One region of the Nocardiopsis akebiae genome, then DNA from elsewhere that is predicted to be linked to it. Evidence: riboswitches for the same ligand, from Rfam matches in the RefSeq annotation. Region 1 holds a riboswitch; the other holds the start of a gene.

Region 1 (3,397 bases):
GGAAGAAGGACGGCGGTCGTCTCGGGGCCGGGTGCGGCGCCCTGACCGGCTCCGGGGCGCGGTCGGGCGGGTCCGGTGCGCCCCGCCCGGTCCTCAGGGCAGGTCGGGTTGCTGGACGGCGCCGCGCGCGACCATCGCGTCCGCGTCGGCCCCGTCCACGCCGAGTTCGGCCAGGACCTGCCGCGAGTGCTGCCCCAGCAGCGGCGGCGCGGAGAGCGGCGGCGGGGTGCCCTCCAGGCGGAACCCCGCGCGGACCTGTTCGATCAGCCCGGCGGTGGGGTGCTCCACGGTGCGCAGGACGTCGTCGCCGCTGGCGTCGGCGGTGCGCAGCGCGTCCAGCACCCCGCGCACCCGCCCCACCGGGACCCCGGCCCCCACCAGCAGCTCCATCCAGTGGTCGGCGGGTCGGGAGCGCAGGGTCGCCGACAGGGCGCCGACCAGCTCCCCGCGGTGCGCCACCCGGCCGGGGTTGGTGGCGTAGCGCGGGTCCGCGCCCAGGTCGGGGCGGTCCAGGGCCGTGCACAGCCGCTGGTACAGGGCGTCGTTCCCGGCGGCGACGACGATCTCGGCGTCCGCGGTCGGAAAGGTCTGGTAGGGCACGATCGTGGTGTGCGCGTTGCCTACCCGGGCGGGTTCGGCCCCCGTCACCAGCGCCTGCTGGGTGAGGTTGACCAGGCCGGAGAGGGTGGAGTTGAGCAGCGACACGCTGATGTTCTCGCCGCGCCCGGTGACGCGGGCCCGCATGAGCGCGCCCAGGATTCCCACGGCGGCGTTGAGTCCGGTGAGCACGTCGGTCAGGGCCACGCCCACCTTGCTCGCCGGTCCCTCCGCGGGCCCCGTGGTGGCCATGAGCCCGCTCTCGGCCTGCACCACGATGTCGAAGCCGGGGCGCGTCGCGGGCTCGTGCTCGGGCCCGAACCCGCTCACCGAGCAGTACACGACGGCCGGGTTGCGGGCGCTGACGGCCTCGTAGCCGAGACCGAGCCGGTCGATGACCCCGGGCCGGAAGTTCTGGACGACCACGTCGGAGGACGCGCACAGCTCCTGGACCGCTGCCAGGCCCCCGGGGTCCTTCAGGTCCACGGCGAGGCTGCGCTTGTTGCGGTTCACCGACAGGAAGTAGGCGGCCTCGCCGTGCCCCTCCGCTCCGGCCTCCCCGGCCCAGGGCGGCCCCCAGGAGCGCGTGTCGTCGCCGCGCCCCGGCTGTTCCACCTTGACCACCTCGGCGCCCATGTCGGCGAGCAGCATGGTGGCGTAGGGGCCGGCCAGCACGCGGGACAGGTCGGCGACGCGCACGCCCGCCAGCGGCAGCGGCGCGGCCCCGGTCGCGCTTCCGGTTCCGGTCCCGGTCGGGGAGCCGGTCCCGCTTCCGTCCCCGGCGCCGGTTCCGGCCCGGGTCCCGGCGGGGCTCCCGTTCGCGAAGAGGTCGTCGGTCACGTCCGCGCCTCCTCCCCGGCCTCGGGGTCCACTGGCAACTGGTCGCCCTCCCTGAGCTGGCCGTAGGTCTCCAGGCAGCGGCGCAGGGCGGTGGTCAGCGCGGCGCCGGACTGGCCCGCGTACCGGGTCTGCACCCGCCGCACCAGTTCGGCGACGTCCCCTGTCACCGACTCCCCCTCGACCAGAGCGCGGAAGAAGTCCCTGGCCAGCTCGGTGAGCAGGGTGGTGTCCGCGGCGACGACGCGCCCGTCTGCGGTGTCCACGGCCAGCACGACGCCGAGCCGCTGGTACTGGGAGTGGCTCGCCACCGAGTCGGGCAGGCGGGCGTAGCCGGACACCAGGACGACCCTGGGATTGCGCAGGACCTGCTGGATACGGTCGTCGCCGTACAAGGTGCACACCTCTCGCTCACGGGCACGCGAAAACTCCGACGCTCTGGAGTCTCGCGCCTGGAGGGCGGCCGGGGGAAACCGGACACCCGCGGCGTGAGGGCAGGCAGGCACAAGTATGTCCCCACCGCGCGCACCGCTGTCAAGCGGCTCGGTGGCCCGGGCCACATCCGGTCCCCCTGCCGCGGGCCGGAGGGCTGTGTTAGTGTGCCTCGCAGGTCACGAGTACCAGCGTCAAGCCCCGGCTAGCTGGTCGGCAACCCTCCTACCGCGGTGGGGTGCCCCGGGTGAGGACCAGGTCCCGACACGACCGTGTCGGACAAGCGCGGACCCCTGAGGCGTTACCGGAGTGACATCTCCGCGGGTCCCACGACCCACAGGAGAGGTGCTTCCATGACCACTGCCGTCCCCGTCCACGCCGCCCGTTCCGCCGAGCCCCCGGCCGACGCCGCCGAGTGCACCGTCGTCACCTCCGACGAGGGCGTCCCCCTGGTCACCGGCGGACGCGTCGAGTACGCCAACTTCGACTACGCGGCCAGCGCCCCGTGTCTGACCCCGGTGGCCGAGGCCCTGTCCGCCGCGCTGCCCTACTACGCCAGCGTGCACCGCGGCGCGGGCCACCACTCCCAGGTCAGCACCGACGCCTACGAGCGCGCCCGCCGCAGCGTCGCCCGCTTCGTGGGCGTGCGCGCACAGCCCGCCGACGCCGTGGTGTTCGTGCGCGGCACCACCGACGCCCTCAACCTGCTGGCCCGCTCGGTGCCCGAGGGCTGCACGGTGGTCGTGTTCGAGTCCGAGCACCACGCCAGCCTGCTGCCGTGGGAGCACCCCGCCGCCCGCGCCGGACGGGTGGTGCGCCTGCCGCTGCCCGCCTCCCCCGAGGACGCGGTGGAGGCCGCGCGCGCCGCGCTGCGCGGGGCCCCCGAGGGCCCGCGCCTGCTGTGCGTGACCGCCGCCTCCAACGTCACCGGCGAGATCTGGCCGGTGGAGGAACTGGTGGAGGCCGCCCACGCCGAGGGCGCCCGCGTGGTCGTGGACGCAGCCCAGTACGTGCCGCACCTGCCCTTCAGCCTGGAGGGGACCGGCGCCGACTACGTCGCCCTGTCCGCCCACAAGCTCTACGCCCCCTTCGGCTCCGGGGTGCTGGCCGGCCGCGCCGACTGGCTGCGCGAGGCCGCGCCCTACCTGTCCGGCGGCGGGGCCACGCGGCTGGTCGGCGAGCACGACGTGGTGTGGAACGACCTGCCCGCGCGGCACGAGGCGGGCAGTCCCAACGTGCTGGGCGCCGTAGCGCTGGCAGCCGCCTGCGACGCCCTCGCCCCCGCCACCCAGGAACTCCTGCACGTGCGCGAGTCGGCGCTGCTGGAGCGGCTGCGCGAGGGGCTGACGGCGGTCGACGGCGTCACCGAGCTGACCCTGTGGGGCGGGGACCACCCGCGGGTGGGCATCGTGTCGTTCACCGTGGACGGCCTGCCCGCCGACCTGCTGGCCGCGGCCCTGTCCGCCGAGTACGGGATCGGGGTGCGCGACGGCCTGTTCTGCGCCCACCCGCTCACCCGGCACCTGCTGCC
Region 2 (3,397 bases), 2.6 Mb from region 1:
CGGTGGCGAAGCCCGCGACCGCTCCGTCGGCCTCGGCGACCCACACGCGCTGGTCCCCGGCGTCGACGCTCCCGGCCACCTCGTCGTACTGGCTGCGCCGCCAGTCCGGGACCAGGACCGGGTAGACCTCCTCCCCCAGGACCCGGCGCAGCGAGGCGTGCACCGGTTCCCACGCGCGCAGTGCCAGAGCGATGACCGCTTCCCTGTCGGACTCCCGGAACAGCCGGATCTCGATGCCCATACGCCCAGGCTAGGGAGCGGCGGTCACGGGCGCACCGGGTTTTCCGGAGCGCTCTCCCGCGCGGGTCGCGGAATACCGCGAAGGGGCGGCCCGGCGCCCTGTCGCGCCGCGGCCGCCCCTCACGGCGGGGCTCAACAGCCCCCGGCGACCGCCGGGATGATGGAGACCTGGGCGCCGTCGGCGACCTCGGTCTGGAGGCCCTTCTCGAAGCGCACGTCCTCGTCGCCGATGTAGACGTTGACGAAGCGGCGCACCTTGCCGCCGTCGTCCAGGATGCGGGCGCGGATGCCGGGGTAGTTGGCCTCCAGGTCGTCGATGACCTCGGCCAGGGTGGCGCCCTCGGCGGTGACCTCGGAGGCGTCGTTGGTGTAGGTGCGCAGGATGGTGGGCACGCGGACGCTGGCGCTCATGGCGGACTTCCTTCTCGTGGGAGATGACGGGTGGTCGGGGCGGCGGGACCCGGGCCGAAGCGAAGCGGGGGCCCCGAAAGGCGCTGTCTAGGCCAGACCGGCGTCGGTGAAGGCGCTCAGCGAGGGCTTGATCGTGGCGCTCACCCCGGCGTCGACGGCGTTCAGGGTCTTGAGTCCGTCTCCGGTGTTGAGCACGACCGTCTCGGCCTTCGGGTCGAGCCTGCCCTCGCGGACGAGCTTGCGCAGCACGCCGGTGGTGACGCCGCCCGCGGTCTCGGCGAAGATGCCCTCGGTGCGGGCGAGGAGCTTGATGGAGTCGACGATCTCGTCGTCGCCCACGTGCTCCACCGATCCGCCCGTGCGCTTGGCGATGTCCAGCACGTAGGGCCCGTCGGCCGGGTTGCCGATGGCCAGCGACTTGGCGATGGTGTCGGGCTTGACCGGCTGGATGACGTCGATGCCCTTGTCCCAGGCCTGCGCGACCGGGGAGCAGCCCGTGGCCTGGGCGCCGAAGATCCGGTACGGGCGGTCCTCGACAAGACCGAGCTTGACCAGTTCCTGGAAGCCCTTGTCGATCTTGGTGAGCTGGGAGCCGGACGCGATCGGGACGACGATCTGCTCGGGCAGGCGCCAGCCGAGCTGTTCGGCGATCTCGTAGGCCAGCGTCTTGGAGCCCTCGCCGTAGTAGGGGCGCAGGTTGACGTTGACGAAGCCCCAGCCCTCGCCCACCGGGTCGCCGATGAGCTCGGAGCAGAAGCGGTTGACGTCGTCGTAGTTGCCGTCGATGGCCACGACCTTGCCGCCGTAGACGGCGGCCATGACGACCTTGGCCTCCTCCAGCCCGGCGGGGATGAACACGCAGGACTCGAACCCGGCGCGCGCGGCGGCGGCGCCGACGGCTCCGGCCAGGTTGCCGGTGGAGGAGCAGGACAGGGTGGTGAACCCGAAGGTGCGGGCGGCCTCGACGGCGATGGCGACCACGCGGTCCTTGAAGGAGTGCGTGGGGTTGCCGGAGTCGTCCTTGACGTGCAGGGAGTCCAGGCCCAGCTCGGCGGCGAGGCGGTCGGCCCGCACCAGCGGGGTCAGGCCGGGGGCCATGTTGGGCAGCTCGGCGACGTTGGCCGGGACGGGCAGGAGGGAGCGGTAGCGCCAGATGCTCTTGGGCCCGCTCTCGATGTCGGCGCGGGTGACGGTCCCGAAGTCGTAGGCGACCTCAAGGGGGCCGAAGCAGAACTCGCAGGCGAACCGGGGGGTGAGCTCGTAGCGCTCGCCGCACTCGCGACAGGAGAGCGCGGTGCCGGGGCCGAAGGAGCGGGCGGCGGTGGGTTCGGTGGCGGCAATCGCCATGGCGAGGCGTCTCCCCTCATCTTTCCTGGCGGACACCTTGTCCCCAGGCCGGAGTTGGCACCTGTCCCAGCCGTCCCGCGGGTTCGCGGGTGTCACGTGCTGGAATGGTTGCCGGGGCTTCGCAGGGCCGGTCCCTCCACCCCTCTGGATGAGCAATATGAAGTTTTGTGCTGGTCCTGTCGGATCCGCACCGCAACTGTAACGGAGGTGTCGGCCGGTTTTCCACGCCTGGTGACCCGGGTAACACGAAACGGCTCACATGGTGAGACGGCGCTGGTCCGGACCGGTGGGACGCACCCCCGGCGCGAGGGCCGTGTGACGCGCACCCCCGTTGACCCGCGCGGGGTTTGGGGCGGCTGTCGACAGGCGAGACATAAGGTGCGACCCCCTTCACCACCGCCCCGCCCCGACCGCTTTTCTCCGAGAGGACGACCACGTGGACAAGGCACAGATCCTCATCGCCTCCAACAGAGGACCCGTGTCCTTCTCGACCGCCGACGACGGCTCGCTGGAGCATCGGCGGGGCGGGGGCGGACTGGTGTCGGGAATGATCTCGGTCGCCACCGAGATCGACAGCATCTGGGTGTGCGCCGCCCTGTCCGACGCCGACCGGCGGGCCGCCGCGGAGGCGCCGCAGGCCCGGCTGGACCAGGCCCACGACCTGGACGGCATGCGGGTCCACATGCTGGACATCCCGCGGCAGACCTTCGACGGCGCCTACACCGGGGTGGCCAACTCGACCCTGTGGTTCGTGCAGCACATGCTGTACGACACCCCCAACAAGCCGTCCTTCGGCTCGCGCTTCCGGCGGACGTGGGAGGACTACACCGCCTACAACAACGCGTTCGCCGAGGCCCTGGTGGCGGGCGCCGCGGAGGGCGCCCGCGTCGCCGTGCAGGACTACCACCTGGCGCTGGTGCCGCGGATCCTGCGCGCGCGCCGTCCCGACCTGCGCATCGCGCACTTCTCGCACACCCCGTGGGCTCCCCCGGAGTACTTCCGGATGCTGCCCGGGCAGGTCGCGCGCGAGCTGCTGGAGGGCATGCTGGGCGCGGACCGGCTGGGCTTCCTCAGCCCGCGCTGGGCGGAGGCGTTCCTGCGCTGCTGCGAGGAGATCCTGCGCGCGAAGGTCGACTTCGAGCGGCGCACCGTGGAGCACGGCGGCCGGGTGGTCGGGGTGGGCGTGCACGCCCTGGGCGCGGACGAGGAGGGGCTGCGCCAGAGCGCCGCCGACCCGGCCGTGGCCGCGCGCCGGAGCACCCTGCGGGACGCGGTCGGCGACACCCGGCTGATCGTGCGGGTGGACCGCACGGAGCTGTCCAAGAACATCGTGCGGGGCCTGGAGGCCTACCGCGAGCTGCTGACCGCCCGCCCGGAGTGGCGGGGGCGGGTGACGCAC

What was found. Region 1 has a riboswitch for S-adenosylmethionine ahead of KGD83_RS21375 (aminotransferase class V-fold PLP-dependent enzyme). Riboswitches for the same ligand answer to the same signal wherever they lie in the genome.
Region 2: linked by a shared signal. The riboswitch ahead of thrC (threonine synthase) and the one ahead of KGD83_RS21375 (aminotransferase class V-fold PLP-dependent enzyme) in region 1 are both predicted to bind S-adenosylmethionine.

Annotation. Positions count from the first base shown of each region.
Region 1 is NZ_CP074132.1:4,994,346-4,997,742, reverse strand. It holds gene KGD83_RS21385 (CaiB/BaiF CoA transferase family protein) at 94-1,437, opposite strand; gene KGD83_RS21380 (DUF3870 domain-containing protein) at 1,434-1,829, opposite strand; SAM riboswitch class IV at 2,044-2,158, shown strand; gene KGD83_RS21375 (aminotransferase class V-fold PLP-dependent enzyme) at 2,220-3,397, shown strand, end outside.
Region 2 is NZ_CP074132.1:982,948-986,344, reverse strand. It holds gene KGD83_RS04245 (GNAT family N-acetyltransferase) at 1-241, opposite strand, end outside; gene KGD83_RS04240 (ubiquitin-like small modifier protein 1) at 373-651, opposite strand; gene thrC (threonine synthase) at 739-1,998, opposite strand; SAM riboswitch class I at 2,012-2,153, opposite strand; gene KGD83_RS04230 (alpha,alpha-trehalose-phosphate synthase (UDP-forming)) at 2,435-3,397, shown strand, end outside.